One region of the Cohnella hongkongensis genome, then DNA from elsewhere that is predicted to be linked to it. Evidence: a T-box and tRNA genes for the amino acid it is inferred to sense, from the RefSeq annotation. Region 1 holds a T-box; the other regions hold tRNA genes.

Region 1 (10,410 bases):
CCTCTTCTCCACCCTTCGGCCGCGATCGGCTCGGAAGGATCGGCCAGCTTGATTCTGACGACAACGACGTCCTTCGTCCTTCTCTCCTCCGCCGCGCCGATCCGTATCGTCTCGGCCTTCAGCCTGAAGGCGGCCAAATCTCCGTCCACCTCGACGACGGTGGAGATCCTGCCCTCCAGTTCGACGGCTCCGCCGCTCTCTTCCAGGACGCCGGCCGGCAGGTCCGACGCCAGACGGTGCTCCGTCCAGGCTCTCTCTGCATGCGCCAGCAGCAGCGCCGCCGCGCAAACGAGAGTCAGCTTCGGGGAAGCGAGCCCCGCCAGCGCCAACGCAGCCAGCGTCAGCAGCAGAGCGGCCAGCGCCCAAATCGCCTCCTTCCCCGGGAACAGGGACAGCAGGGCCGTCCCCGCGATCCAGCACCCGCTTACCGCCACAAGCGGTCTCCGATCCATTCCTTGCCCTCCTCTCCGGAAAATCGAAAAAGCACCTCCTCGCCGGATGCTGCTTGGCGAGGAGGTGCTTCCTCCATTCTAGCCTATTCAGAATTTTCGCGACGTGCGATCGCCCGACCCTTCGCTTGCTAGAAGTCGTCCTGTACTTCGGTATCCGCGGGCGGCGTGTAGCCATCCAGCTTGCGGAAGATCAATCCCCGCTGCGTCATTAATGCGGCGACTTTGTCGTAATCCTTCGGATAGGGCCTGAAGTAGACGATCTCTGCGATCCCGCTGTTCGCCAGCATGTTGGCGCACGTCCAGCAGGGCTGATCCGTCACGTAGACGACGGACCCTTCGCGGTCCACCCTATCGGTGAACAGCAGCAGATTCTGCTCCGCATGGATCGTCCGAATGCAGCGCTGTTTCTTGATCATCCCGGAAGCGTCGGCCGAAGACGGCTCGTACTCCTCGACGATCATGCAGCCGGCCTCGGAGCAATCCGGCACGCCCATCGGAGCGCCGTTGTACGCCGTGCCGAGCAGCTTCTTCCCCTGCACGAGCACTGTGCCGACATGGCGTCTCGGACAGCGGGAGCGGGTCGAAACCATAAAGGCGATATCCATGAAATAGGTGTCCCAGTCTTTGCGCAAGGCTGCCATCTTCCCATCTTCCCATCTTCTCCCGGGGGCTCGCCGATTACGGTTGGCTAGCCGCCAGCGCTTGATCCAAATCTTTCACAATGTCTGCAATGCCTTCCGTGCCGACCGACAAGCGGATCATGCCCGGCTGTACGCCTGCCGCGATCTGTTCGCTCTCGCTCAACTGCTGGTGAGTCGTACTCGCCGGATGAATGATCAGAGACTTCGAATCGCCGACGTTCGCCAGGTGCGAGAACAGCTTCACCGAGTCGATCACCTTCTTGCCCGCTTCTACGCCGCCCTTGATGCCGAAGGTCAGAATCGCGCCTTGGCCGTTAGGCAGATAGCGCTGGGCCAATTCGTAGGAAGGATGGCTTTCCAGCCCCGGATAGCTGACCCATTCTACCGCCGGGTGCGTCTCGAGGAACTTGGCGACGGCCAGCGCGTTGCTGCTGTGGCGCTCCATGCGAAGATGGAGCGTCTCCAGTCCTTGCAGGAACAGGAAGGAGTTGAACGGGGACAACGCCGCCCCCATGTCGCGAAGCAATTGTACGCGCATTTTAATAATATAGGCGATCGGTCCGACCGCATCCGTGTATACGACGCCGTGGTAGCTCGGATCCGGCTCGGTCAGGCCGGGGAACTTGCCGCTCGCCTTCCAGTCGAACTTGCCGCCGTCGACGACGATGCCGCCGATGGAAGTGCCGTGTCCGCCGATAAACTTCGTCGCGGAATGCAGCACGATATCGGCGCCGTGCTCGAACGGGCGGCACAGGAACGGCGTCGTGAACGTGCTGTCGATAATGAGCGGGATGCCGTTATCGTGCGCGATCGAGGCGACGGCGGCAATGTCCAGCACGTCGCCCCTCGGATTGCCGATCGTCTCGGCGAATACCGCCTTCGTCTTCGGCGTAATCGCCGTACGGAAGTTGTCCGGATCGGACGGGTCGACGAACTTCACCGTAATGCCCAGCTTCGGCAGCGTGATCGCGAACAGATTGTACGTCCCTCCGTAGAGGCTGGCCGACGAGACGATCTCGTCCCCCGCTCCGGCGATATTCAAGATCGAATAAGTAATCGCCGCCTGTCCGGAGCTGACCGCAAGCGCCGCCGCGCCGCCCTCAAGCGCTGCTACCCGCTGCTCGAATACGTCCGAGGTCGGGTTCATGATGCGCGTATAAATATTTCCGAATTCTTTCAGAGCGAACAAGTTCGCAGCATGGTCCGTATCGCGAAATCCATAGGATGTCGTCTGGTAAATCGGAACCGCGCGGGACATCGTCGACGGGTCGATCTGTTGACCGGCATGCACCGCAAGCGTTTCCAGAGAATACGATTCATTGCTCATTCGAATTGAACCTCCCGATACAAAAATAGTGAAATAAGATCGATTTCCCTCTCATTCTCTCATAATTACTGCCAAAGGAAAAGCGGATATTCGGTAATTATTCTCGGGCTCCGACATGAACGAGAACGGACAGACGCTCGAATACTTTAGGGCCGATTCCTTTGACGTCCAGCAGCTGTTCCACCCGGCGGAACCCGCCGATCTTGTCGCGGTGGGCGAGAATGGCCTTCGCCTTAGCGGGGCCGATCCCGGGCAGCGCGTCGAGATCGGCCTCGGTCGCCCGGTTCAGATCCAAAGTGCCGGCCTCGGTCCCGGAAGGCGCTGCCGGCGGCGCCGGATCCTCCGGGGAGAACTCGGCCGGCGATCCGGCCGGCTCCGGGGACGCCGGGCTCTGCCCCGGGCCGGCCGCCGGGTCCGGCGACTGCCGGTCTGACGCCGGGCCTGGCGGCTGATCCGGCTGCGGCTCCGAGAGCGGGGCCGTCTTCCGCTCCGGCTGCGAGCCTGGCGCCGCCGAATCGTCCTGTCCCCCCGGAAGCCGCGCCTGCTCCAACGCGGTCCGGAGCGCGTCGTTCACGGGCGTCCACCCCGGGATCGCCTCCTTCCCGGAACTGCCGAGCAGAGCGGCGGCCAGGACGGCGATTCCGATGGCGAGCAGCGTCAGAGCAAGAGCCATACGAAAGGGGAGCCTGTTATTTTTATTCATTCTCCTGTATCCTCCGTTTCTTTTTTGGCATAGATATATGAAAAACGTTCATGACGTCCAAGCAAGCGTTCATACAATGGAATGCAAGCCTGACGTCAGCCGTCTTCCTTCGGATCGGCGGCCGCCAGGCCGCAACGTTCGAACGCCGACCAAGGCGAGTTCTCTGTAGGAGGGACCAGGATGAAGATCGGCTTCATCGGTGCGGGGAGTATGGGAAGCTTATTGGTGGGAGCCTTCGTACGCGCCGGCGCGATGCGGCCGGACGACATCGTCGTCAGCTCCCGAACGAAAGCCAAGCTGTTCGCGTTGGCCGAGCAATATCCCGGCCTTCATGTCGCCGCTTCGAACCGCGAAGCCGCGATCGGGGCCGATTACTTGTTTCTGTGCGTGAAACCGCTGGACTTCAGAAGCGTGCTGGATGAGATTGCCCCGGTGCTGACCGCCGGTCAGGTCGTGATCTCGATTACGAGCCCCGTCAAAGTCTCGGCCCTCGAAGAGCTGACGTCCGCCAAGGTCGCCAAAATCATCCCCAGCGTCGTGAACGCCGTCGGCAGCGGGGCTTCTCTCGTCATGTGGGGAACCCGGCTGACGGAAGAGGAGAAGCGCGGTCTCTGGGAGCTGTTCTCTTCGATCAGCCGTCCGGTCTGCGTCTCCGAGGACGAGGTGCGCGTCGCGTCGGACTTGTCCAGCTGCGGCCCGGCTTTCCTGGCGTATTTGCTCGAGCAGTTCGTGGACGCAGCCGTGCTTACCGCGGGAATGGAACGGCAAACGGCGACCGCCCTCGCCTGCGAAATGATGCTCGGCACCGCGCGGCTTATGCTGGAGCTTCCTTGCACCCCGGCCGAGCTGCAAGCGAGAGTGTCGGTGCCCGGCGGGATTACGGCAGCCGCCCTGGAATCGCTGCGCAAGTCGACCCGCGGCGCATTCCTGCAAGTGCTGTACACGACCCACGAGAAATTCGCAGAGGATCTCGACCGCGTCGACTCCTCCCTGTTTCCCCGCGAGCGCACTTAGCCGCGGGGCGGAGGGGTCCGGCATACATAAGGGACTGGCTAGGAGCCGCCATGCAGGCGGGGGCGGTCCGGGAAAAACAAAGCGCCGCCCGACTCCGTCCATACAGACGGAGTCAAGCGGCGCGTGCTTCGCGCTGCGATCGTTCGATAAGCGGCGGACGGACGGGCTCCCCCATGCCGCCGCTGCGGGGTGGGCCCCGGCTTCCCAGCCGGTTCCGGCCGTGCGGACTTAGTTGGCGACGATGTTGACCAGCTTTCCTTGGACCGCAATCACTTTGCGGATCGTCTTGCCGGAGATCAGCTCCTGAACCTTCGCGGAGTCGAGCGCCTTGGCCTGCATCCCCGCTTCGTCCAGATCGGCGGCGATCATCAGACGCTCTGCGATCTTGCCGTTCACCTGCACGACGATCTCGACTTCCGAATCCACCGTAAGCGAAGGATCGTACTCCGGCCACGGCGCGTAGGTGACGGAGCCGGAATGGCCAAGCTTCTCCCACAGCTCTTCCGCGATATGCGGAGCGATCGGGGACAGCATCTGCACGAAGTCCTCCATCGCTTTTTTCGGCAGCGCTTCCGTCTTGTACGCCTCGTTGACGAAGATCATCATCTGGCTGATCGCCGTATTGAAGCGCAGGCCTTCGTAGTCGTCGCCGATCTTCTTGAGGCTCTTGTGCCAGACTCGGCGAAACGCGTCGTCGCCCGGAGCGTCCTGGATTTTGCGATTCAGGCTGCCGCTGTCGTCGACGAACAGTCGCCAGACTCGGCCCAGGAAGCGGAATACGCCCTCCACCCCGTTCGTATTCCACGGCTTCGTCGCTTCCAGCGGACCCATAAACATCTCGTACATCCGCAGCGTATCGGCGCCGAACTCGTTCACGATGTCGTCAGGATTGATGACGTTGCCGCGGGATTTGGACATCTTCTCGTTGTTCGTGCCGAGAATCATCCCCTGGTTGACCAGCTTGTGGAACGGCTCCTTCGTGCTGACGACGCCGATATCGTACAGCACCTTGTGCCAGAAGCGCGCATAGAGCAGGTGCAGAACGGCATGCTCCGCGCCGCCGATGTACAGGTCGACGGGCAGCCACTCCCGCTGCTTCTCCGGCGAGCAAATTTCCTTGTCGTTCTTCGGATCGATGAAGCGCAGGTAGTACCAGCAGCTTCCCGCCCACTGCGGCATCGTGTTCGTCTCGCGGCGAGCCTTGCGGCCGCTGCGCGGATCGACGACGTTCACCCATTCCGTTACGTTGGCCAGCGGAGACTCTCCCGTGCCGGAAGGCTGAATCGCGTCCACGTCCGGCAGCAGCAGCGGCAGCTCCTCCTCCGGGATCGTGTCCATCGTGCCGTCCTCGTAATGCAGCACCGGAATCGGCTCGCCCCAATAGCGCTGACGGCTGAACAGCCAATCGCGCAGCCGGTACGTGACTTTGCCTCTGCCCTTGCCTTCCTTCTCCAGATGCGCAATCATCGCCCGGATCGCGTCCGCCGTTGTCATTCCGTTGAGAAAATCGGAATTCACCAGCCTGCCGTCGCCCGAATACGCCGCTTCTTCGACGTTGCCCCCGGCGACGACTTCCACGATCGGCAGGCCGAACTTCTTCGCGAACTCCCAGTCCCGCTCGTCGTGGCCGGGAACGGCCATAATCGCGCCGGTGCCGTAGCCGCCGAGCACGTAATCGGCGATCCAGATCGGCACCTGGACGCCGTTGACCGGATTGACCGCGTAGGCGCCCGTGAACACGCCGCTTTTGTCCTTGGCCAGATCGGTCCGCTCGAGATCGCTCTTGCGCGCCGCCTGCTCGACGTAGGCGTCGACGGCCTCCTTCTGCTCGGGCGTCACGATCTTGGCGACCAGCTCATGCTCGGGAGCCAGCACGCAATACGTCGCTCCGAACAGCGTGTCCGGACGAGTCGTGAAGACGGTCAGCGCCGCGTCGTGGCCGTCGATGGCGAACGTCACTTCCGCGCCGGTCGACTTGCCGATCCAGTTGCGCTGCATGTCCTTAATGCTCTCGGACCAGTCGAGCTCCTCCAGATCCTCCAGCAATCTTTCCGCGTACTCCGTAATCTTCAGCATCCATTGGCGCATCGGCTTGCGGATGACCGGATGGCCGCCGCGCTCGCTCAGCCCGTCGATGACCTCTTCGTTCGCCAGAACGGTGCCGAGCGCCGGACACCAGTTCACCGGAACTTCGGCGACGTAGGCCAGCCCTTTCTTGTACAGCTGGATAAAAATCCACTGCGTCCACTTGTAATAATCCGGATCGGTCGTGCTGAACTCGCGGTCCCAATCGTAGGAGAAGCCGAGCGACTTGATCTGGCGGCGGAAATTGTCAATGTTCTCGAACGTGATCTCCCGCGGATGGCGTCCCGTCTGCAGCGCGTATTGCTCCGCCGGCAGGCCGAAGGCGTCCCAGCCCATCGGGTGCAGCACGTTGTAGCCCTTCATCCTTTTGTAGCGGCTGACGATGTCGGTCGCCGTGTAGCCTTCCGGATGGCCGACGTGAAGCCCCGCCCCCGACGGGTACGGAAACATGTCAAGCGCGTAGAACTTCGGCTTGCCCGCGTCCTCCGTCGTCTTGAACGTCTTGTGCTCGTCCCAATATTTCTGCCATTTCGGTTCGATCTTTTGCGGCTGATAGCCTTGTCCGTGCTCCTGTGCCATGTCGATTAACTCCCTTTGTCAGTAAACTAAAAAGCTCCCGCCCCCAGCGTTGTCGCTAGGGACGAGAGCGAATCTCCCGTGGTACCACCCTAGTTGACGGCTATCCTGCTTGGATGTCCGCCCACTCCGCCTCGTAACGAGAGGTCACGCCTTGCCTGTCGTCCTCGTCCGCACAGCGGACCGAAAAGCGTTCGGCTCGGAGGCTCCAAGGCGAGTTCGTCGCTGCCGCTAACCGGCTTCCACCATCCGCCGGCTCTCTGTGTAACGTCATGCGAGTACTGATCCTTTTCACAGCCAAAGTATGCCATGATTATAGCCAATTCCCGCGATTCATGTCAAGCCGCTAAGGCTCGAAGCCTGACTTGCCCGCTCCGTTCAAGAACAGATCCACGACGGCCGGGGCCAACTGCTCGGGGGCGAACGCCTCTTCGCCGATGCGCTCCCGGCTTCCGATCATCAGAAGCGCGGAGAAAGCATGAGACAGCAGCATCGGGCGGTCTCTCCGAATCTCCCCGCCTTCCATCGCCCTCGCGAATTCTGCCGCCAGCGCTTCGTGAATCCCTGTTTCCGCCCGGCGGATCTCGGCGCGCTGCTCTTCGCTCAGCGAAGGCATCGCCTCCCGCATCAGGCTTTCGAACTCGACATGGGACTGCGACTTCGTCATTTTGGACAACGCGATCCGAACGAGACGTTCGCGCAACGTTTCGTTCTCCTCGATGATCCGTTCCGTGGCCGCTCGGATTCGCAGCATCATTTCCGTTACTGCCGCCGTAAAGAGCACCGATTTGTTCGTGAAATAATAGTAAACGGACGCCTTGGTGACTCCGGCCCGTTCGGCGATCATATTGACCGAGACCGGCTCATACCCTAAATCCATAAACAGGGCAGAGGCGGTCTGCAGCACCTTGTCTCTCATCGAGGGATTGCCCGTTTCGCTCCTCGGTCTTCCGGGGGGGCGCTTGGAGCGGGGTGCGCTCATCGTTTTCCCCTCCTTATGTTGGAAATATCTCCGTTGCATAATTAACCTTCCGGTATATATAATTAATTTGCGATTCTAATCAAATTATATCCGAAATCGAAAATCCCGAAAGCTTTCAATAATCGCGTGTTTATCAAAAGAAGGAGGAATACTCGCAATGAGCGACAAAGGACATCGCTACGGAAACTGGGTTTCCGGCAAGCGCGGCAGATGGATGACGCTCTTGGTCTGGGTGGCGGCGGCCGGTCTGCTGAGCGCGCTGCTCCCGTCCGTGAACAGCCGGGAAATCAACAACTCCCCCGATTTGGATTCCGGCAAGCCTTCCATGCAGGCGAACGCCGTCGCCGCAAGGGAGTTTCCCGGGGGATCGGACATTCCCGCGCTCGTCGTCCTGCATAAGGGCAGCGGACTCGCCGCGTCCGATCTGGAGCTTGTCCGCGAGCTGACGGAGCAGCTCGCCGCTTCCCCCGTTCCGCACCAGACGTCCGTTCCGCCGCTGCACGCGCTGCCGCCTCTGGCGCTGCAAAGCCAGCTGTCCGGAGACGGCAGCACGCTGGTGCTGCCCGTCCTGTTCGACAAGCAGGCGGACGCGGATCAACTAAAGGAGGGCGTGTCGGAGCTTAAGCGGGAATTTGCCGGCATCGTCGGATACGATCCGTTCGCCGAAGCCCGCGATTCCCAAGACAGGCTAAGCGCCCGCATCACCGGCCCCGTCGGCATTTCGATCGACGCGACGGACCTGTTCAAAAACGCAGACGTCAGTCTCCTGATCGGAACCGTTCTGCTCGTGCTCGTTCTGCTGCTGCTCATTTATCGTTCCCCGGTTCTGGCGCTGCTGCCTCTCGTTGCGGTCGGTTTCGCTTACGGAGTCATCAGTCCCCTTCTTGGCTGGATGGCGAGCAAAGGGTGGATCGTCGTGGACGGCCAAGCAATCTCGATCATGACCGTTCTGCTGTTCGGGGCAGGAACGGACTACTGCTTGTTCCTCATTTCCAGATTCCGTCAACTGCTGAAAAGCGAACAAAGCAAAGCGAAAGCGCTGCTTGCCGCCATCGCCGGTTCCTCGGGGGCGATCGCGATGAGCGGCCTGACCGTCGTCATTGCTCTCCTGACGCTGCTCGCGGCGGAGTACGGAGCTTACCAGCGCTTCGCAGTGCCTTTCAGTTTGGCTATTCTGATCATGGGCATCGCCAGCTTAACGCTGGTTCCCGCGCTGCTTGCCATTATCGGCCGGGCTTCCTTCTATCCGTTCGTGCCCAGAACGCCTGAAATGCAGCGGGAGCGCGCCGCTCGCAAAGGCAAGCCGGCGCCCGCCGCCCCCAAGGAGCCTCGCAACTGGGCTGGCAGAATCGTGACCGACAAGCCGTGGTCCGTGCTTATCGTCTGCACGCTGCTTCTCGGAGGACTGGCCGCCGTGGCGCCGCAAATGAAATTCACTTACGACCTTCTGTCGTCTTTTCCGGAGGATATGGAATCCAGGGAAGGGTTCGCCTCCATCGGCGAGCAGTTCTCTCCTGGCGAGCTTGCCCCGGCGAAGGTGATCGTCGACACGCAGGGCCGGTCCGTCGATTTGGCCCCGAAACTGGCGGATCTCTCTTACGTCGACGTCGTGTCCGAACCGCAGACAGGTCGATCGAACCCGAATATCGTCGCATACGAAGTTCAATTCAAGCTTAATCCGTATTCCGTTGAAGCGATGAACCGTATTCCGGAGTTGAGGGCGATCGCGGAGCGTACGCTGGCGGAATCCGGCGTCGCCAATCCGGAAGAAGGCGTCTGGATCGGCGGACAGACGGCAGAGCAATACGATAACAGGGCGACTGGAGAACGGGATACGCGGCTCGTTATTCCGATCGTGATCGGGCTGATTTCTCTGCTTCTGCTTTTGTACCTTCGTTCCGTCGTCGCGACCGCTTATCTCGTGCTTACCGTCATCCTTTCCTTCTTTTCCGCGCTGGGCCTCGGTTGGCTGGTCGTTCATTACGGGATGGGGGCGGAGGCGATCCAGGGAGCGATACCGCTGTATTCGTTCGTTTTCCTGGTCGCGCTGGGTGAAGATTACAACATCTTCATGATCTCAAGCATTTGGCAAAAAAGAAAAAAAATGCCGCTCAAGCAGGCGATCAAGGAAGGAGTCGGCGAGACGGGCGCCGTCATTACCTCCGCGGGGCTCATTCTTGCCGGAACGTTCGCCGTGCTTGCGACGCTGCCGATCCAGGTGCTCGTGCAATTCGGGACGATTACCGCGATCGGCGTGCTGCTCGACACGTTCGTCGTGCGACCGTTCCTCGTGCCGGCGATCACCCTGCTGCTCGGCCGCCGGGCGTTCTGGCCGAGCAAGCTCGAGCCTGCCGGAGAGAAGGACGCTTCCTAAAAGTACTCTTATAGCCGCCGTATCGCTTGCCGCCCAAAGTTTTACCGCTGTGCCGCCTAAGGAGGCAGCATGCAAAGAGGCTGCCTCCAAGTCGGCGGGTTCGATGGGCCAACCGCTTCGACTTGGGGGCAGCCCCTCCTTTTATTCCGGCCTGCGGGCTACGTAAAACAGCCTTTCCGATTCCGCGTTCGGCTTGTCCCAGCGGAAATCGGCGACGCGATGCAGCAGCTCGAAGCCGGCTCGCTCCAGCTCCCCG
Region 2 (10,410 bases), on a different contig from region 1:
AGAAGGCCGAACAGCTGCGCCAGGAGCTTCTCAACGAACGACTGGCCTTGTGGGGCTCCTGATCCGATTGCCCCATACGCCTTACTCTCGCGTATATACGCCTCGCAAGGTTGCAGCCGGCATCAACCGCGCATCCGAATGCGCGATATCTCGCGTCTACACGCCTCGCACCGGTCGCCGCGACCGGGCTGCGGGGCGTTTTTCTATGCGGATCTACGGAAGACCGGAAGGCGAGGCCGAGGGATATTGACAACAAATAGAAAGAGGAATATACTGTGCATGAAATGAAACAGTTAGGAAGACGAACAAAGGCGAGTCGAATAGGAGCGCAGTTATTTTCAAAAGCTACAGCATGACATAGGAGAACGTTTTGAATTTATAACTGTGCTGTTATTCGCACAATTAATCGTTTTTTGAAATGGAGGAATAGCCATGTCAACCACGCAAGCGGTGCAAACCTCTTCGCCAAGCTATACCGATGTCGTCCGGGGTCGTCGTTCGGTGCGGCAATACGATCCGTCGTTCAAGATTTCCAGAGAAGAGCTGACTGAGCTGTTCGAAGAAGCGCTTCGGGCTCCGTCCTCTTCCAATCTCCAGCCTTGGCGGTTTCTCGTCATCGACTCGCAGGAGCTGAAGGAGAAGCTTCTGCCGATCGCGAACAACCAGCAGCAGGTCAAGGACGCTTCCGCCGTCATCGCGGTGCTCGGAGACGTGGAGAGCTACAAGCTGGCCGATACGATCTACAATCGCGCCTACGAAGCCGGATATATGCCGGAGGCGACGAAGGACGCGTTTATCGCCAAAACCACGAGAGTGTACAGCAGCCTGCCGCCGGAAACCGCCCGCAAAATCGTCTACATCGACGGCGGGCTTGTGTCCATGCAGCTGATGCTGTCGGCCAAGGCGAGAGGCTACGACACGGTTCCTATGGGCGGGTACGATGCGGAGAAGTTCGTGGAAGCGTTCGGAATCGGGGAACGCTACGTGCCGATTATGCTGATCGCCATCGGCAAAGCCGCGCAGGAAGGCCACCCGTCCGTTCGGCTTGCGGCGGACGAAGTCGTCAGATACAACGTTTTCGATTTCTAATGAAAAACCAAAAAGGATCTCTCCGTTGCGGCCGGAAAGCGGCTGCGGAGGATCCTTTTTTTCTGCGCGTTCAAGGGGTGGAGCCTGCGGAATCTTTCGCTTCCTTGGTTTTGTCGGGTTTGCCCCGGTAATAAAACCAGCAGTCGTTCAGCAGGCGAATCTGCCTGCGGTCTTTCTTGTGAAACGCGGACATCAGCTGGTTGCAAAGCCATTGAGGCATCGAAATCGTCCTCCTCCCATCTCATGCTGTATTCCTAGCATATGGGATTGGGCGGATGACCGTGCAGGTCCGAACCGGATTTACGCGTCAGAGCAACTCTTCTTCCTCGTACCACTGCTCCAATTGAGCTTGCAGAGCGCGAATCTCGGTCAGAAGCGCGATCAGCGGATAGGAGTCCTCGCGGATGGAGGCGAACGTCCGCTCCAATTCGTTCACGTAATGCAGGCCGCCGATCGGCGCCCGCTTCTCGTCCAGCAGCTCCAGGGAGCGGAATTCGGCGATCGCTTTCGGCAGCTTCGGCACGTTGTCGGCCGTCAGCTTGCTCAGTTCTTTATGAAGACGAAGATTCAAGGCGCTTAATTGATAAGCGTGGGATGCCGGCATCTCGACGAAATCGAGGCTGCCATGCTCGTGCTGCAGCAGAACGTATGACATATCAGGCATGTAACGCGGTCTCCCCTCGGCCATTTCTACTTGACAGTGTAGCCCAACTCAGGGCTACAATTCAAGTAGGTCGAGCCTGTCGGCGAAGGTCCGACGGCAGGCCGGGGAGGGATAAACGCAGGATGAACGATCAAGAGCTGCAGAGATGGGTCGAACGGGTGTCGCTGGCCTATTTCGACCGGCCGTTCCGGCATAAGGCAACTTTTAACTCGCGGCTGCGCGCCACTGGCGGCCGTTATTTTACGAAAAGCCACGATATCGAAATCAGTCCGCATCAGCTTGAAGCGTTCGGCGTCGAGGAGACGGAAGCGATTATTAAGCACGAGCTTTGCCATTATCATTTGCATTTGCAGCGCAAAGGATTCCAGCATCGCGATGCGGACTTCAAAGAGCTGCTGGCCAAGGTGGGCGCCACACGGCACTGCCGGCCTCTGCCCGGAGCGGCTAGGCGTCAGCTTCCGGTCAAATATTGGCTGCTGTGCCGCGACTGCGGCATGAGCTATCCCCGAAAGCGCCGCACGGACCCACGGAAATACGTCTGCGGAAGGTGCAAGGGGAAGCTCAAGCTGCTGGAGGCCGCTCCCGCGCCGGACGAGCGGCGCTCGGCAGACTAGCAGGCCGAAGGCTTCGGTTCGTGATTCAGAAAGGATCAAATTCGCTATCCTTCCTTGAATCCCCTCCGATATAAACGTTATCCCGCTGGCCCCAAGGACGGCGTAAGCCGTTTAGGCTTGGGCGGCTCCGGGAGCGGCGTTAACCCTCGTCTGGCCGCGCACGAACAGCGCGATGCCCGCCAGAGCGAGCGCCATCATGAGGGAGCCGGCGCCGAGGCTGGGCACGATATGGTCGGCGAAGTCCTGCGGCGTGCGGATAGCCGGTCCGGCCCGGAAGATCAGCCCGCCGATCGCGATGCCGAATACGCCTCCGAGCTCTCTGGTGGCGTTCCCGACGCCGCTGGCTTCGCCTGCGGCATCCTCCGGCGCCGAAGAGATCAGGCCGTGGGACAGCGGCGTAAAGCTAAGCCCCATCCCGGTGCCGGCAAGCATCATCGGGCCCAGCATCTCGAGAAACGGGAATTCGAAGCCCCTTGCCCGGATCAGCAGAGCGAACCAGGCCAGTGCGGCAGTCTGGAGCAGCAGCCCTGCGAGAAGCACGTTACGGTTGCCGAGACGGGCGATCGCGATGCCGGCCAGCGGCGCTGCGATCATCGTCATCGTCGTCCACGCCATCTCCCGAACGCCCGCCTGAAGCGGCGTAAAGCCCTGTGCCTGCTGCAGGAACAAGGTAAGCAGGAAGATCGCCCCGAACACGCCCGCATTCATCCAGAAGCCTGCGAACGTATAGAAGAAGTAGGCGCGGCTGCGGAACAGCTCGAAGCGAACGAACGGATTACGCCGTGTCCTCTCCCAGAAATAGAACAGAACGAGCAGCAGCGCGCCGACCGCCAGAGAACCGAGGACGACCGGCGATCCCCAGCCCTCGGAGTTCCCCCGTTCCATTCCGAAGATTAAGCCGAACAGCCCGGCCACGAGCAGCAGCACGCCCGCTGGATCGAGCGGCTTGCGGACGCCCTTTGACTCGCTGAGCCATTTTAAGCCGAATAAGAAGGCGAGCACGCCGATCGGAACGTTAACGAAGAATATCGTCTGCCAGGGAGCGCCCTCCATGATCAGGCCTCCGACAAGCGGTCCGACGCTGAGGCCCAGTCCGGATATGCCGGACCACAGCCCGATGGCCGCCGGCCTGTACCGGGGCGGGAAGGCGGTGTTGACGAGCGTCAAGCTCAGCGGGACGATGGCGGCTCCGCCGATTCCCTGCAGCGCCCGGGACAGAATAAGCGCAAGCGACGACTCGCTCAATCCGCACAGCAGCGACCCGAGCGAGAATACGACGACACCGGCCAGAAACACCTTTTTCCTACCGATCGATTCGCCCAGCACGCTGAAGGGAATAAGCAGCACGGCAAAAGCCAGCGTATAAGCGTTCATGAACCATTCGAGATCGGACAGGGAGGCGTTCAAGTCCTGCTGAATGGAGGGCAAGGCGACGCCGATAACGAGATTGTCGAGCATGGCCATGAACAGAGCAATGCAGGTGACGATTAACAAACGGACTCTAGAGGCGGTAAACATGAAATGGGATCCTCTCCTTTTTATTTATTGATAAATAAATGAACGGCGAAAGAAAAACCCCGATTATTCGGAGTCGCACCACGGAGCGAGCTTCGGAAGCTCCAACACTTCGGCAAGCGTTCCGATCAGCCCGCAGGCGATAAATTGACTGGCCTGCCACTGCGGATCGGCAGCGCGGACTGCGGTGAAGCGATCCACCAGGCGATCGTAGATCAGCGAATACTTCTCCTTCGTAAACTGTCGGACGGCCGGCTCCGGCGTTGTGAAGCTTTGCATGAGAAGCAGCATTTCATTGCGGTGCGTTCGAAGCAGCAGATCGAATTGCTTGCCCATCTCCTCGCTGAGCCGGTCGGCCGGGGCGCTAACGGAGAAAAACTGGGACATCATCCGGTCGAACGCTTTCTCCAGTACGGCGAGGTAGAGCTGTTCTTTCGATTTGAAGAAATGAAATACGTAAGGCTGGGTGACGCCTACCGCTTCCGCGACATGCGCGGTCGTTGTTTTGTAATAGCCCTGGGAAGCGAACAAGGCTGCTGCGCTGATCAGGATCTGCTCTTTACGGCTGGCGGCGACTTCCTCATGTGGGCTCAACGGATCATCGTCTCCTTTTTGCTCGTATTTATTAATCAATAAATATCATGAAAAAGGGCGTGAAGTCAACTTTTTTCGAAGAAAGGAGCCCTCCGTCCTCAACAACCCGAGGCGTCTGCAGAAGGCACAAAAAAATTCTCTGAAGAACTTGACTTAATGCCAGGGTCATGATAAATTATTAATTGTCGCTTTTGAACTTTCCCTGATAGCTCAGTTGGTAGAGCACTCGGCTGTTAACCGAGTTGTCACAGGTTCGAGTCCTGTTCGGGGAGCCATGGGGAGATACCCAAGTGGCTATAAGGGGCTCCTCTGCTAAGGGAGTAGACGTGTCATGCGTGCGAGGGTTCGAATCCCTCTCTCCCCGCCACCATGGAATTCATAAGACGACTTGGGAAGAGTCTGCAGGCTGGCGCTTGCAGGCTCTTTTTGAATATTTCGGCAGGTGGTCGGCCCCTGTCATCCGCATGACCTTGTGCATACGGAGACAGACGACCCTATTTTGTCGAACCCCCCTGATTTGGCAGTCGATCCGGACGGTCGATCCGGACGGTCGATCCGTTATCTCCATTCGTAGGGGGCGAAGTGGCCATCAGCGGAGCAGATAACGGATTCTGTGTCCGTACGGTCTGGGCGATGGGGCAAAGATGGATAGGGGTCATGGGTCTATAGAACAACTGTGCGGCAACGAGCAGTCGCCACGAAATAGACGGAACTGCGGCGGAAAGCGGGGGGATGGCGGTTTGCGCGAACAGATAAGACGCCGGCATAACGCTATCTGCGCTCGAATCTGAATAAAGCCGGGACATAAGACGGTGGCATCGCGTTATTTTTCCGAAAATGGTGCCTGGTCAACCGTTCTAGAGCAAATAAGACGATGCCGCTTCCTTATCCAGTCACGGAAGGGTGAACTTGGGTGGAATAAGACGGTGGCATCGCGTTATTTTTCCGAAAATGGTGCCTGGTCAACCGTTCTAGAGCAAATAAGACGATGCCGCTTCCTTATCCAGTCACGGAAGGGTGAACTTGGGTGGAATAAGACGATGACATCGCGTTATTTTTCCGAAAATGGTGCCTGGTCAACCGTTCTAGAGCAAATAAGACGATGCCGCTTCCTTATCCAGTCACGGTAGGGTGAACTTGGGTGGAATAAGACGATGGCATCGCGTTATTTTTCCGAAAATGGTGCCTGGTCAACCGTTCTAGAGCAAATAAGACGATGCCGCTTCCTTATCCAGCCACGGAAGGGTGAACTTGAGTGGAATAAGACGATGGCATTGCGTTAAGGTGGCGGATGAAACATGAGCAGCGTTGCGAAAAAAAGCGGTCCAAAAGTTGAATAAAAAATGTGCGAATGTCTGTAAAAAGTGCTTGCCATCATTCATCGGTTCAGATATAATCATATTTGTCGTCTGAAACGGGTATCATGGAAACACGGTGAAAAATGGCCGAAGATGGCCCCTTGGTCAAGTGGTTAAGACACCTCCCTTTCACGGAGGTAACAGGGGTTCGAATCCCCTAGGGGTCACCACGAGAGCCATTAGCTCAGTTGGTAGAGCACCTGACTTTTAATCAGGGTGTCGTAGGTTCGAGTCCTACATGGCTCACCAGTTTCTCGGACGACATCCTCACCATATGCGGTCGTGGCGGAATGGCAGACGCACCAGCTTGAGGGGCTGGCGGTAGCAATACCGTGGAGGTTCGAGTCCTCTCGACCGCACCATACTTCAGAAGATGAAATCCCTTGTGTGGCGGGGGATTTTTTTGTTTTCATTAAAGCGGGATGGATTCGATTGGTGGGGAATGTTCGTTCGTGTTTTAGCTCGCGCATATAGATCGGCGGTCGTAGAATATTGGGGTGGCGCAGACGAGTCTGAATAGTCTTCAAGTCTGTTTCATTCTCGAGCGGCAGCGTCGCCGTCGTGTGGCGTAGATCGTGCAGACGAATATGTTTCATTCCATGACGCGCAAGGAACGGAAGGAGGACGAACCGATGACAGCAGCAGAGCAAAAGGCATTTGCCGCACTGGAGAATCAGGTGAAGGAATTGACGAGCGCCGTCACCGCGCTCACAATGGCCGTTAAGGATGTATCGAAACAGATCGATGCGCCGAAATGGTTTGTGACGGAGTTCGGCAGCGCCGATGTAGGCGGTCTGATTAATACGCCGCAGATGACCTTTGAGGGATGGCATTCTACGACGATCGGGCTGAGGACACAAGGTCTCGTAAAGGAAAGGAATGAAAAAATCCCCGCTCAGCCTGTTGGCCGGGCGGGGCGAATCTTATCTGAAAGATGTATGCTTCACTTTCCATTTCTCCAACGCGATGAAGAGCCAGAAAGAATAAATACCGATTGTAACAATGCATAGCAGCCACCATTTTATCCAGTTCCCGAATAGGCCGATCGCAGTTCCGTCAAACTTCAGCCTCCGGCCTTCGATAACCGTATGCTCGATCTTCCAACGGTAAATCATAGTAAAACTCCATGGATAGCAAATGCCAAGAGTGCAAACTGTGACAAGGATGCCAAGGATTTTCCATCCTATGTACTGCAACAATCCTCCATCAAAAAACGATTGTACTTCCACTCTGTGGACTGGTTCATTCGTTCCTGCAGCTACATTGACAGAAGCTGTACTCATGAAAATAACTCCTCGAAATAGTCCCCATCGGCTAGGGTATTTGCTAGGACTTCCAGACGACATCATTTTACACGAAAAGTCCTAGTTTGGCGATATGTGGAAGTAAAGCGATAAGCCCGGGGCTTAAGTTCCCGGGCTTTTTTTGTCTACTATCATTCTAAATGATCTATCGCGTACTGCGCTTCCTCTTTGGTAAATTTTTCCCCGTATTCTGAGATCAACTGATCGTAAATGGCTGAATTTGACATGTCCATAGAATCTGCGTAGGACTTAGCCTTTTTTAACGCGTTCTCATTCCAATCAAATTCAATGTTATCAATAGCGTATTGCGCTTCCTCTTTGGTAAACTTCTCCCCGTGTTCTGAAACCAGTTGATCGTAAATAGCAGCTTTTGACATGCTCATAGATTCCGCATAGGCTTTGGCCTTTTCTAATGCATTCTCATTCCAATCAAATTCGATGTTATCAATAGCATATTGAGCGGCTTCTTCAGGGAAATTTTCCCCATATTCCGATGTCAATTGGTCATAAATAGCAGCTTTTGACATGTTCATAGAATCCGCATAGGTTTTAGCCTTGTTGGATGCCGCCGTATATTCTCTTGGCACACTCTTCTCCGAAGCAGCCGGCGTCGCCGACTCTTTAGCCACTTCCGAAGAAGTTGGCTTTTCATTTGTGGTCGCTTCTGCGCTCGGAGATTCAGATGCGGGGGTGCCAGAAGGTGGAGAAGAAGCAGGAGACGTATCTTTGGGCGCGGTGGTCGGTTTTTCTGCGGGATTCAAAATCCCAATAATGATGAAAAATGCGATAACAGCGACTACCCAGAACCACCAACGTTTGTATACAGGCTTATTGATCTTGCTCATAATGACTCCCTTTGTTTATTCCCCGTCGGCTGGGGTATTGGCTAGGTCATCCGGTCGACACTATTTTACACCATAAGCCATCAGATGGCGATATGTGGAAGATCCAGATGGGAAATTCCACAAACTCCTGGCTCTGCAGCATCTCTGCTCGTACCCGTTTCTAATCCTTGACCGAGACCTCAACCCCCGCCTTAAAGTAACAAATTCCATCATCCAGTCAAGATGAAAAGAGCATCTCCGGAGCGATCTGATCGCTCTGGGAGATGCTCTTGTTTACCGTGCGCAATAGTCCTGTCAGTTACAGCTTAATGTGCCTGTTGCAGCTTCACTAAAACTGCGTTTCAAGGTTTTGAGACAGTAAAGAGAGAATAGGAAATAAGTTTATCCAGCGCGAAGTTGGCGGCTCCTAGGGCGCCGCCCCTTTCATTATAAGAAGAAGCATGCACCTCCGTTTTATTCGAAAGCGGACGGATGGCACGTTGCTGCATGACCCTTGCGGCAGTCTCGACGAAGAGCCGGCTGCTCGAAGGGACGGCCCCGCCGAGTATGATGGCATCGGGGTTATAGAGATTGACGATGTTCGCCATGCCGATTCCCAAATAGGTCGCAGCCTTGCGGATGGCGGACGCGGCGATGGCATCCCCCTCTTCCGCCGCCTTGCAAATGTCCGGCGCTTTGAGAAGCTGGATATCGAATCCGGGATCGGAAAATATCGAATCGGTGTTCCCCATGCGGATCAATCTCCGCGCTTCCTGCTCAATGGCGGGCTCTGCGGAATACAGCTGCAAGCAGCCCGTATTGCCGCATGGACAAGGCAGTCCATCCGGTTCCATGGTCATATGACCGACTTCGCCGGCACCGCCTACGGATCCCGAGAACAACTGGCCGTTCATGAACACGCCGGCGGCGATTCCCGTGCCGATCCCGATATACACCATATTTTGATAGTTTCCCTTCATGCCGTATCGGCATTCCGATAAGCCCCGTGCTCGGTGTCGATTAAGCACGACGGTCGGCCAGCCGATCTCGCCGCTCATGATCGATCCGATATCGACATTGTTCCATCCCAAATCGGAGGCGCTTAGAATCGTTCCGCGTTCGGAGTCGACAAGCCCCGGGGTGCCCAATCCGAGGAACGGAAGCGGGTCGACGTCGAGACGATTCACGAAATCGGGAAATTCTCGCGCCAGTTGCTTGGCCGCGGCTTCCGGAGACGATTCGCTGACCGGAATATTAGCCGTCTTCAGCGTATTCCCCGTCAGATCGAATGCGCCAAGCGTCCAAGCGTTTCGATGCAGGTCGGCACCCAAAATGGCGCGTGTATGAGAGACAAGCTCCAAAGACGTCGCCGGCCGGCCTACGGTAAATTCACGATTAGGGATTTCGCGGACAAGGCCGGCATCAATCAATTCGGAGATGGAAATCGATACGGTTGCACGGCTTAGTCCCGTGGTCTGCGTCAGCGCGATTCGCGAAATGGATCCGTATATTCGCAGCACTTGCAGAATGGCGGCCTTGCTCCCTTTTTGATCCGAAAGTTTCATGCCCATAAATCTTGCTCCTTGTTCCATGCATTCGTACAGATTTCAATTATATTGTAAACAAGAGGAAATGTCTAAGCATGAACAAGCGATCGGATTAGGAAAGACGCTACGCTTCGTAAACGATTTTGCCGTCCATCATCGTCATCAGAACTTTGGTTTCTCTGATTTCTTCCACGGGCGTCTCTATAATATTCCGATCCAATACGATGATATCGGCCAGCTTGCCCACTTCCAGCGTGCCCGTGTCGCGCTCCGTGAACATGCCGTAAGCCGAACCTGAAGTATAAGCCCGCAACGCATCCGCGACGCCAAGCCGTTCCTTCGGGTTCCACCCGCCTTCGGGCTGGCCGTCATTATGAAGCCTGGTCGCTGCGCGATAGATTCCGAGCATCGGATCGAGTTCCACCACCGGGTAATCGCTGCCGAATGCCAAATGCGCGCGGTTGTTCATTAAGGTTCGGATCGGCCATGTCAAAGGCTCGCGTTCCTTGCCTAACCGGACAAGGTAAGGATTATCCTTGAACGATTGCGTTGCGGCGATGTGCTCCGGCTGCATGGAAGCGACAACGCCGAGTTCGGCGAAGCGGCGGAGGTCGCTGCGGCAGATCACCTCGACATGCTCGATCGTATGACGGGAATCCCTTGCTCCGTTGCGGAGCCGGGCTGCTTCGAAACAATCCAGGCCCAACCGGACGGCTCCGTCTCCGCAAGCATGCAGACGCACCCGGAACCCTTCTTTGTCGGCTTGCAAAATCCATTCCGTCACGAGATCCGGTGGAATAAGCGTGTCTCCCTTCGTTTCCGGCCGGTCCGAATACGGATCCAGCAGCAAAGCCGTGTATAGGGTAGGTACGCCATCCAGATATTGTTTCAAGCCCGAAAA
Region 3 (10,410 bases), 160 kb from region 1:
GTCGGGGTGCAGCTTGCTGCCGGATGAACCGGAAGAGGAAGACCTGTCGGCGATCCAATTGCCGAAAATATCGGAGAAGCCGCAATACGAAGTCGAGACGAAAACGCTCGAAACGAGAGTGTCCGGCTCGGGAAAAATTCTGTCCTCGCAGGAGAAGCAGGTTTATTTTACGTTGGAAGGCAAACGGCTTAAAAAGCTGTACATAGAGTCCGGCCAGACGGTCGAGGAGGGACAGCCTTTGGCTGAGCTGGACGTCGACGATCTGAAGAAGTCCCTTCGCCAGCAGTCGCTTTCCTTTAAGCAGCGCGAGCTCGAGATGAAGGAGACGCTGCGCAAGAGAGACGAGATGGACCCGATCGAGTTCGAGATGAAATCGCTCCAGTTCGAGGAGGATCGTCAAGCGCTCGCCGATGCTCAGGAGGATATCGATAAGGCGGTGCTGACCGCACCGTTCTCCGGGACGGTCGTATCGGTGAACGTGCAGGAAGGCGATTCGATTAAAGCTTACGACACGATCGCCGTCATCGCCAATCCGAACAGTCTCGTCGTGGCCGCGGAGCTGTCCAGAGACGATCTGGCCAAGGTTTCCGTCGGCATGGAGGTTCGCGTCGACATCAACAACGTCGGACAGCTGCCAGGGAAGGTGAAACAGCTGCCGATTCCTTCGACGGACAATCAGAACGGCGGCAATAACGGAAACCGCACCGACAGCATTAACAAATATTTGCTTGTCGACGTCGAGAAGCTTCCGAAGGAGGCCACCCGCGGAACGCCGCTGTCGATCTCCGTCATTATTAACCGCAAGGAAAATGCGGTCGTTATTCCGCTTGCCGCCCTGCGGACGATCGGAGCGCGCACTTATGTGCAAGTGGCGGAAGCGGACGGAAGCAAGCGCGAGGTCGATGTGGAAGTCGGACAGCAAACTTCGACCGACGCGGAAATCTTGAACGGCCTGACGCCGGGACAGAAAGTCGTAGGTCGGTAATCGATGAACGCGCTAATTCGGTTTCTCTTTCGCAAAATGTGGAACACGCGCTGGATGACGCTCAGCACGCTGGCCGGCTTGTTCGTCGCGGTCGCTTTTACGACGAGCATTCCGATGTATGCGGACGGGGCGTTAAAGCGGGTCGTCTCGCAATCTCTTCAAGACAACAGCGAAGGATTGCCTGCAGGCTCGATGCTGATTCGTTACCAGTCGACGGACGGCAAGACGGATTTGGAAAGCTTCCGCAACGTCGACCAGTATATCCGCGAGGATGTGAAGACCGACATCGGGTTCCCGGTCGAGGTCGCTCAGCGCAGCCTGATGATCCGCAGCTCGGAGGTGTCTCCGGAGGATCCGACCAAGGTCGACGCCAGCCGGACGAGAAAGCTGACGATCGCCGCCTTCGAAGGGTTGAAGGAGCAGAGCGAGCTGGCCGGTGGAAAATGGTTCGAGGACCGTCCGGACGCGGACGGCACGATCCAGGCGCTCATGATGGAGGAGGCGCTGTTCCGCAACGACCTTCACGTCGGCGACGTGCTGCTCTATTCCGTATCCGGAGAGACGCTTCGGGTGCAGATCGTCGGGGCGTTCAAGCCCGTCGACGACAACAGCGCTTATTGGTATCAGGGCTTGGAAGGGCTCATGAACTATTTGTACATTTCCGATTCGGTTTTTCTGGACGATCTGGCCGCCAAGCGGAACATTCCGATTCAGATCGCTAGCTGGTACTCCGCTTTCGATCTGAGAGAAATTCAAACGAGCCAGCTTTCTCCGCTGACCAGCAAGCTGAACCGCATCGATATCGAAGTGTACAAAAGATTGAAGGATACGCGTCTGGAGCTGAGCTTCGCCGGAATGCTGAGCGAATTCCGCAGAGACAGCATTCAACTGCAAACGATGCTGTTCACGCTCGCGGCTCCGATGATCGCCATGGTGTTCTATTTCATCACGATGAACACGCAGCAGGCGCTGGAGAAGCAGCGCTCCGACATCGCCGTGCTGCGAAGCCGGGGGGCGAGCACTCGGCAGATTTTCATGTTGTTCCTGCTGGAGGGCGCCCTGCTCGGCATCGTCGCCTTAGCGATCGGTCCGCTGTTCGGCTGGTTCATGGCCAAGAGCATCGGATCGGCCAACGGCTTTCTGCATTTCGTTGACCGCAAGGCGATACCGGTCGGATTTTCGACCGACGGCGTACTGGCCGGAGTAGCGGCCGTTGTCGTGGCCATTCTGGCGACAGTCATTCCGGCGCTGGTCTTCACGAGAACTTCCATCGTCGATTACAAGAGACAGATGGCCAGGGGAGACCGCAAGCCGTTCTGGCAGAAGTGGTTTATCGACGTCGCGCTGCTGGGCGTTGCCGGGTATGGCTGGTACTTGTTCAACGAGCGCCAGATGGTTACCTTCAAAACGGGGATGACGACGGATCAGTTGAACGTGCAGCCGTTTCTGTTCTTCGTTCCGGCGCTGAGCATTTTTGCTGCGGGCCTGGTGTTTCTCAGACTGTTCCCGCTGCTGCTCAAGCTGTTTAACCTATTAGGGAAAAAGATCCTGCCGGTGCCGTTTTATTTGACGCTCACGCAGCTGTCCCGTTCGGCCAAGTCGTATTATCCGCTCATGATTTTGCTTATTTTGACGCTCGGCCTGGGGATCTATAACTCCTCCGCCGCGCGGACGATCGGGCTGAATTCGGAAGAACGGATCATGTACAAATACGGAACGGACGTCGTCGTCCAGACGGTATGGGAAGTCACGCCCGAGTTCAAGCCGCCGACGCAACAAAGCGGCGGCGGTAGCGGAGGCGGCGGTAGCGGCGGAGGCGGTGGCGGGGGCCAAGGAGAGCGCCCGGTACCGACGAAGCTTAACTACAACGAGCCGCCTTTCGAGGTGTTCCGGACGCTTCCGGGCGTCGAGCATGCGGCGCGGGTGCTGCAGACGAAGAGCAGCTTGACGATCTCCGGCAAGACGGCGGGGCAGGCGACGGTCATGGGCATCGACAATGTCGACTTTGCCCGTGTCGGTTGGCTGCGCAAGGATATGTACCAGATCAATCCTTATAAATATCTGGAATGGATGGGACAGGTGCCGGAAGGAGCGTTCATCTCCTCCAACGTGGCCAAGAAATTCGATCTGAAGCGGGGGGATATGGTTCAGACGGTTATTCAGGAGCAGGCGATCGAATTCATCGTTCTGGATATTCTGCCTTACTGGCCCAGCCTGTACCCGGATCAGGCGCCGTTCCTGGTTGCGAATCTTGGATACATCTACGACCAGGCTCCGCTTATCCCTTACGACGTATGGCTGAAGATGGAGCCCGACGCGAAGGTGCAGGAGATTATTCCGGTGCTGCAGGACAAAGGCGTCGAGCTGGCCGCGATCAACAGCATGAGATCCGAGCTGACGACGCAAAGCCGGCACCCGGCCAGAGGAGGCGTATTCGGAATTCTCAGCCTGGGCTTCCTGGTTACGATCATCGTCTCCTTGTCGGGATACATTCTGTTCTGGTTCTTTAATCTGTCGCGCAGAGTCGTTCAGATCGGCATCCTTCGCGCCATGGGGCTTTCCCGAAAACAGCTGACGGGCATGCTGCTGCTGGAGCAGCTGTTTACGGCCGGCTTGTCGATCGGGCTGGGCATCGGCATCGGCAAGCTGGCGAGTCTGCTGTTCCTGCCGTTCCTGCAGACGACCGACAACTCGACGAACCAGGTTCCGCCGTTCCGGGTGGTGTTCGAGGCGGCCGACACGAATAGATTATATATCGTCGTCGGCGTCATGATGACGATCGGCGTGGCGCTTCTCATCACGCACATTAGACGCTTGAAGGTGCACCAGGCCGTCAAGCTCGGAGAGGAGCGGTAAAAACCGATGATTACGTGCGAAGGACTCGTCAAAATATACAAAGCCGACGATCTGGAAGTCGTCGCTCTTCAAGGCTTAAACTTATCCGTCAAAGCCGGAGAGATGATGGCGATTATCGGCAACAGCGGAAGCGGCAAGTCGACCCTGCTGAACATTCTCGGCGGGCTGGATCGTCCGTCCGCCGGGCAGGTACAGGTCGGGCCGTGGAATCTGCTGAAGGTCAACGACGACGATCTGGTCAAGTACAAGCGGGACACGGTCGGATTCATCTGGCAAAATAATGCCCGGAACCTGCTGCCGTTTCTGACCGCGCTTGAGAACGTCGAGATGCCGATGATGTTCTCGGGCAAGCTCGACCGGGCTTACGCCAAACAATTGCTGGAATGGGTCGGCTTGAAGGATCGTATGCATAACAAGCTGCAGCAGCTTTCCGGGGGAGAGCAGCAGCGGGTCGCAATCGCCATCTCGCTGGCGAACCGCCCGCAACTGCTGCTGGCAGACGAACCGACCGGTTCGGTGGATTCCCGAACGTCCGATATCATTATGGATATTTTCCGGAAGTTTAATCGGGAACTGGGGCTGACGATCGTGATCGTCACCCACGACTTGTCGCTGGCCAGCAAAGTGGATCGGGTCGTCGCGATTCGCGACGGCTTGACGAGCACCGAGTTTATCAAGAGAAATCCGAATCTCGATCACTCTTTGCCGTTATCGGGAGGACGGACGCCGGAGGAAGCCCACGAAGCATTCGTCGTCGTGGATCGGGTCGGACGTCTGCAAATTCCGAAGGAATACTTGTCCGCTCTCTCGATCGGAGACAAAGCGACGATGGAATTCGACGGAGACAAGATTGTCATTACAAAACCTAAATCCTTGGAGGAGGACGAAACCGCATGAGCAAACAAGCAAGCAAAACCCGTAAATGGGTGCTGACCGGCATGACCTTATCTTTACTTGTCCCAACTTTAGCGGCTTGTAATTCTGGGGGGAGCGCGAACGACCCGGATAATCGCCGCACGCTCCGGATCGGAACGATGCACGGCAGCAAGTCGGATGAATCCTGGTTCCGCCAGCAGTTCACGGATATGTTCGAGTTCACCCATCCGAACATCGATATCGAGGTTGTTCCCGCGATCGACTACACCGAAATGCAATTCGAAGACTATTCCAAGCAGCGGGAGCCGGTCGACCAGATGGCTAAGCTCAAGGAAATAATGACCGGCAGCAATCCGATTGACGTCATGATCATTAGCGATATGAGCCTGCTTGGGCAAATGGTAAGCGAAAACCTGCTGAAGCAGCTCGACCCGATGATTAAGGAAGACAAGATTGATCTGAACGAGTTCGTTCCGACGGTTATCGACGGCATCAAGGAGCAAGGCGACGGCTTCCTGTACGCTTTGGCGCCTACCTTTCAGTCCTCCGCTCTCTATTACAACAAAAAGCTGTTCACGAGCGCCGGCGTCGAATTTCCGCAAGACAATATGAGCTGGGACGACGTCTTCAACCTGGCCAAAAGGATGAAGTCGGGAGAAGGCAAGGACTCCGTGTTTGGCTTTACGTTTAACCAGTGGGGATCGGGCGACAACTTCTGGGATTTCCAATCTTTCGCCGCGCCTTTGCAGCTCAGAATGTTCGACGAGAAGGGCGAGACGATGACGGTTAATACGCCGCAATGGCTTAATCTCTGGGAGACGGTATCCCAGATGAAGAAGGATCGCGTAACGCCTAGTCAGGAGGATATGAATTTCGACCAACCGACGGGCGAAGAGTACAGATACAATCCGTTCCAAGGCCAGCTGTTCCTGAACGGAAAAGCCGCCATGACGATCGGCGATTACGGCATGATCAACCAAATCCAACAGATGAACGACAACAGCGACAAGCTGAAAATGGAGAAGCTGGATTGGGACGTCGTCACGATGCCGTATCACGTCGGCAAGGAAGGCTTCGGAGGCAACATTTATGTGAACCAGTTGGCCGGCATTAACGTCAACGCGGCAAACAGCGAGGACGCTTGGGAGTTCATCAAGTTCATGAACGGCAAAGAGTGGGCGAAGCTGAAATCCCGCAGCACCTACGAGTTGTCCTCGCGCAAGGAATTCGTGAAGGTGCGCGACGGCATGAGCTATAATATCGAAGCGTTCACGAAGATGAAGCCGGCTCCGAGCCAAGGCTACTCGCTCAAGGATCAGGAGCTGTACCGCGAAAAACCGAACCTGAATTTGATCACGGAAATGGGCTCAATGCTGTTCTCCCAGATGATGCAGGGCAACAGATCCGCCAAGGAAGCTTTGGAGCTCTGGCAAGAGAAGGGCAACGACCTGCTCCAGAAAATCAAGAACAACCCGACGGGCAGCATCGACGATCCGTTTGGCGGAATCAATGCGGACAACGGCGGAGGAATTTCGATGGAAAAGAGAAGAATCATGGAAGCGGCCGGAGAAGCCGTTATTATCAACTAAAAAACTTCGAGCGTATGCAGGCGTCTGATCCGCAGGGATGAAGCGCCTGCTTTTTTAGAGGGATCGCGAAAGTGTAAAATACGTTATCCATGTCTGAATCACCTTCTACAAAAACGCGATTTCGCGTCTGGAGGACGCCGAAGGCGTTTATGCTTAGATCTTGGGGAATCAAATGCGCAAAGCCGCGCATGCTAAATACAACCACACCTTAACGGAAGCGAGGGGAATACGCGTGAAATGGGTCTACTGGTCGAGGCTGTACGACAGCAAGTTTCAAGCGGGATGTCTCGTTCAAAGAATGGAGCACGACAGCTGGGTATTCGGTCTCGAAGCGCCGCAGGAAATCGAGGTGTTTCGTTCGAAAAAGGGAAAGTACGGGGTGCGCTACTTGCCTTGAAGGGGATCGGGCAGAAGGGGATTGGCAGCGTGGGGCATTTTGTGCTAAGCTGGTGTCCGTAGGCAGGGAGAAAGGGGGAGACCGCGATGCGCAGAATGCCGTTGTCGGCGGATACAGCCGTGAAGCTGGCCGAATATATGAAGGTGCCTTTGGAGCATTTAATGCACATGCCGCAGCATATTTTGCTGCAGAAGCTGGGGGAAATGGCGAAGGCGTCGGCAGCTGAGGCCGGGAAAACGAAGGAAACGATGCAAATTTCGGAAACGGAAGAAAAGAAAAGTGAATAAAACGGTTGACAGTAAGTCGATCTTTATAGTATATTATTATTTGTCGCCAATAAATTCTATATGCTAATCGACGCGGGGTGGAGCAGCCCGGTAGCTCGTCGGGCTCATAACCCGAAGGCCGCAGGTTCAAATCCTGCCCCCGCAACCAACACCTTTCTCTGGACCTTTACGGGGGCCTTTAGCTCAGTTGGTTAGAGCGGTCGGCTCATAACCGATTGGTCGGGGGTTCGAGTCCCTCAAGGCCCACCACGCAGTTCTGCGAGGAGGCGGCGTTCCTTGGCCGATCGTCTATCGGCTGCCAGAGGGCCTAACATGCCGGGATGGCGGAATTGGCAGACGCACAGGACTTAAAATCCTGCGGTAGGTGACTACCGTACCGGTTCGACCCCGGTTCTCGGCACCACATACAGAAGCTCAAATCCCTTGATACATAGGGGTTTTTTTAATTTTTATAAGTTAAACCAATTCGACAAATCGATGCCGTCGTCTTGACGTTGGGGACGGATTGGGGACCAGGTTTATACTTGGGGTCAAACTTATCGAGATGTGATGCAGTTTGTTGGCTGAGTTTTTTGTCGAGCCTACGAGGAAAGGGATGAGAAGTTGAACCTTGTAACTTAAACAACTTACTCCAAATCATCCTTTTCTATCGCTAAATCGTCTTGGTCGCTGCCCCATATGTAGTCGTATCCTGGTTTAATTTGCGCCTTATTTTCCGACTCTGCCTTATTCTGATTTTCCAGTGATTCTTGATTTTCTTTTTCCATGCTCTCTACCACCTTTATACAAGTTGAGATTAATGTGTCCAGCAATTATTAGCAGTATACGGTATGCCAGCGAGGTACCTAATGAGGGATTTCATGTTGAAGTGACCCATGTTGTACAGACAGACAGCGTCGATGTCCGGACCATGCCTCAGTCGTGCCGGTTTTCCGGTCTATAAGACGCTGGACGGTTGCGAGCGCCATGGCGTCAAGCTGTCAAGTTCCCTGCAGCGGAGCGATCTGACGGAAGGCACATTATTGAGGGCCGACTGAATCTCGTCCTGTACTGTAAGTGGCTGGAATCGTCTATGGTGAAGAGCCTGCTCAAGTAGACGATGACGAAGGTCTACATGGTTGGCCACGAGGAGCGCTGGTTCGCGACGGCCCGGACAGCAACGCGGCCGGATACAGACCATCAGCCCTCCGCTGCCTAAGCGGGGGCTATTTTAATGGAAATGGCGCCGGTTGTCGTACGATTGCCACCAATAGATGAAAGGACAACTATCAGGGCAAGGAGTTGAAGCGAATGCCTGAAATGACACCGCACATGGGATTGAAGAAACCGTTGGAAACCGAAACGGCAGATATTTCTGTCATCAATGAAAACATGGATATGGTGGATTCTGCGCTTGGCGATCTAGCGGCTATCCCAACGGAATCAAAGGATATAGCCGGAGCGATCACGGAGCTTTTTACAAATGTCAGTGACGGTAAAGTCTTAATCGCGTCCGCGATCACTGACAAGGGAGTTCCAACGGACGCGAACGATACTTTCGTGGAGATGGCCGACCATATCGAAGCGATCGAGACCGGAACAGATACGAGCGACGCGACAGCGGTGGCTGCCGATATACGAGCGGGCAAGATTGCTTATGTTGACGGAGCAAAGATAACGGGATTGGTTCCGATTAAAGGCATTACTAACCCAGGTCACGAACCGGCAATCGGCTACGATGTGAGTGGAAGTAACGTGTATTTGAAGGCTCCAAAAGGTATTTACGATCAAGATACTTGGATTGTGCAGACAGAGCCGGACCTCGTTCCCGCTAACATTAAATCAGGGATTAACATTCTCGGAGTTGACGGTAAGCCGCAGGTCGTAGACACCACGGAAGCGGCGGTATCTGCCGCCGGAGCTTCTCATATTATTACTGGACGTGCGGGGTTCGTTAATGGCGCAAGAGTTGCGGGAACAATGCCCAATCGCGCCGGGGACACGGCGGCGCTGGCGTCAAGCGTGACGGCTACGACGCTAAAACTGCTTGCTTCATTGGGCTACCGGGACGGCGTGGACGATTACGTGACGATTACGGACCCGAACTTTATCGCAGCTAACATCTTATCGGGAAAGAGCATATTCGGACTCATCGGTAATGCTCCAGCTATTATTAGCCTCGTATCTGATGTAGAACATATGTCAGCCGCTGGTGTAACGGCAGCTAATCCCGAAATTACAAAGAGATTTACGGTTTTAGCATCCGGAACTGTGAGAGTAACCTACAAGCTGGCCACCCGTTTTTCTGGTCACACTGCGTTCGGAATAATCAATAAAAATGGAGACAGACTCACAGGTCTACAGGATAATAACTCAACACAATTTATCACTTTTACCACAGATGTTGCCGTAAATATTGGAGACATAATTGACATACTGGTTTACGGGTCCAACGAATTTGCTTATTCAATCGTCAAAGAAGCGTCTGTCGTCTCCTTGCCTCCACCATCCCCCCATAACGGAGTCATAAACATTCAGTGAGGTGACTTTATGGCCGATTAGGCCGCCGTTTTTGCAGCGGGAAGTGGCGGCGCTGCGGGAGCGAAGGGGCTCGAATGATGGCGACGTACACTAGTTACAGCAGAGGCTACACCGTACACAGCCGCAGCGCTCGGTTATGACGCGCCTACGCTCAATTCGCAGACGAGCTTTAGGTTTTGCGCATATCCTCAATAACAGCTTGAAGAAGCCGCAGCGTCTCTTCGGATTGTGCAATCGCTCGTTCATAGTGGTTTTCAAGCAATTGGTCGGTATAAATTTTTCTTAGAAGGTTAACTTCGGCCATAAAACCGACTGTTTGTTTGGCGCTGGCGATGACTTCGACGGACCTGGCTCTTAATGGCGCATAAGCCGGAGCCTCTAGTTGATCGGCTAGACGGGCGTAAGAAGCGTGGGAGGCGATGAATGCTTCGGTGTTAGCTTGTTCCGCTCCATTTTTGGTGAGAACAGCGAGGTTTTTTTGCGCTGTCCGCAGATGTTCCGGCCCCTTAAAGTTCGCCGCTCGATTTGATTCTTTTACGAAATGCTTGGTTTTCCTGGCGGCTTCTTCTATTGATTTTTTAACCTCTTGAGTAGCAAAGAGAATGTACGCGTTAGGATCGGGCTTGCGACTGCTAAGATCGGCCAAGCTGTCTATCGTGGCGGCGAATTGGGTGACCATAAAATATCGAATCGAGAATAGGGTTTCGATCTGAGATTGATAATGCTTGATATATTCGCGGTAGGAATCGCGGTTCTTTTCATTTTGAGAACAGTAGTCGAGCTTGTCGGATATGAATAAGTTCAGTTTATCCAAGTAATCGATTGTGATTGCTGCGGTATCCAAGCGTTCGCACCTCATCGCAGTTAGTCTTCGGATGATTAGACCGTACTCCACCCATC

What was found. The T-box of region 1 lies ahead of leuS (leucine--tRNA ligase). A T-box ahead of a tRNA ligase gene usually reads a tRNA of that ligase, here a tRNA-Leu.
Region 2: it encodes a tRNA-Leu, which carries the amino acid that the T-box ahead of leuS (leucine--tRNA ligase) is inferred to sense. The anticodon was not compared.
Region 3: it encodes a tRNA-Leu, which carries the amino acid that the T-box ahead of leuS (leucine--tRNA ligase) is inferred to sense. The anticodon was not compared.

The regions. Positions count from the first base shown of each region.
Region 1 is NZ_JBHSEP010000009.1:30,670-41,079, reverse strand. It holds gene ACFO3S_RS13740 (DNA internalization-related competence protein ComEC/Rec2) at 1-452, opposite strand, end outside; gene ACFO3S_RS13735 (deoxycytidylate deaminase) at 581-1,093, opposite strand; gene ACFO3S_RS13730 (homocysteine synthase) at 1,131-2,420, opposite strand; gene ACFO3S_RS13725 (ComEA family DNA-binding protein) at 2,518-3,123, opposite strand; gene comER (late competence protein ComER) at 3,304-4,137, shown strand; gene leuS (leucine--tRNA ligase) at 4,366-6,801, opposite strand; T-box leader at 6,856-7,102, opposite strand; gene ACFO3S_RS13710 (TetR/AcrR family transcriptional regulator) at 7,145-7,780, opposite strand; gene ACFO3S_RS13705 (MMPL family transporter) at 7,938-10,154, shown strand; gene ACFO3S_RS13700 (class I SAM-dependent DNA methyltransferase) at 10,296-10,410, opposite strand, start outside.
Region 2 is NZ_JBHSEP010000002.1:98,018-108,427, reverse strand. It holds gene ACFO3S_RS03860 (ABC transporter substrate-binding protein) at 1-62, shown strand, start outside; gene ACFO3S_RS03855 (nitroreductase family protein) at 433-1,089, shown strand; gene cmpA (cortex morphogenetic protein CmpA) at 1,160-1,309, opposite strand; gene ACFO3S_RS03845 (hydrolase/acyltransferase) at 1,397-1,753, opposite strand; gene ACFO3S_RS03840 (SprT family protein) at 1,876-2,367, shown strand; gene ACFO3S_RS03835 (MFS transporter) at 2,479-3,885, opposite strand; gene ACFO3S_RS03830 (TetR/AcrR family transcriptional regulator) at 3,949-4,476, opposite strand; tRNA gene ACFO3S_RS03825 (tRNA-Asn) at 4,676-4,751, shown strand; tRNA gene ACFO3S_RS03820 (tRNA-Ser) at 4,753-4,843, shown strand; tRNA gene ACFO3S_RS03815 (tRNA-Glu) at 5,930-6,004, shown strand; tRNA gene ACFO3S_RS03810 (tRNA-Lys) at 6,008-6,083, shown strand; tRNA gene ACFO3S_RS03805 (tRNA-Leu) at 6,111-6,196, shown strand; gene ACFO3S_RS03800 (hypothetical protein) at 6,467-6,844, shown strand; gene ACFO3S_RS03795 (YjgN family protein) at 6,758-7,117, opposite strand; gene ACFO3S_RS03790 (Ltp family lipoprotein) at 7,270-7,983, opposite strand; gene ACFO3S_RS03785 (ROK family transcriptional regulator) at 8,325-9,533, opposite strand; gene ACFO3S_RS03780 (amidohydrolase) at 9,634-10,410, opposite strand, start outside.
Region 3 is NZ_JBHSEP010000009.1:194,390-204,799, forward strand. It holds gene ACFO3S_RS14440 (efflux RND transporter periplasmic adaptor subunit) at 1-985, shown strand, start outside; gene ACFO3S_RS14445 (ABC transporter permease) at 989-3,841, shown strand; gene ACFO3S_RS14450 (ABC transporter ATP-binding protein) at 3,848-4,738, shown strand; gene ACFO3S_RS14455 (ABC transporter substrate-binding protein) at 4,735-6,306, shown strand; gene ACFO3S_RS14460 (hypothetical protein) at 6,539-6,703, shown strand; gene ACFO3S_RS14465 (YycC family protein) at 6,790-6,990, shown strand; tRNA gene ACFO3S_RS14470 (tRNA-Met) at 7,062-7,138, shown strand; tRNA gene ACFO3S_RS14475 (tRNA-Ile) at 7,163-7,239, shown strand; tRNA gene ACFO3S_RS14480 (tRNA-Leu) at 7,305-7,393, shown strand; gene ACFO3S_RS14485 (hypothetical protein) at 7,617-7,757, opposite strand; gene ACFO3S_RS14490 (hypothetical protein) at 8,281-9,510, shown strand; gene ACFO3S_RS14495 (hypothetical protein) at 9,680-10,354, opposite strand.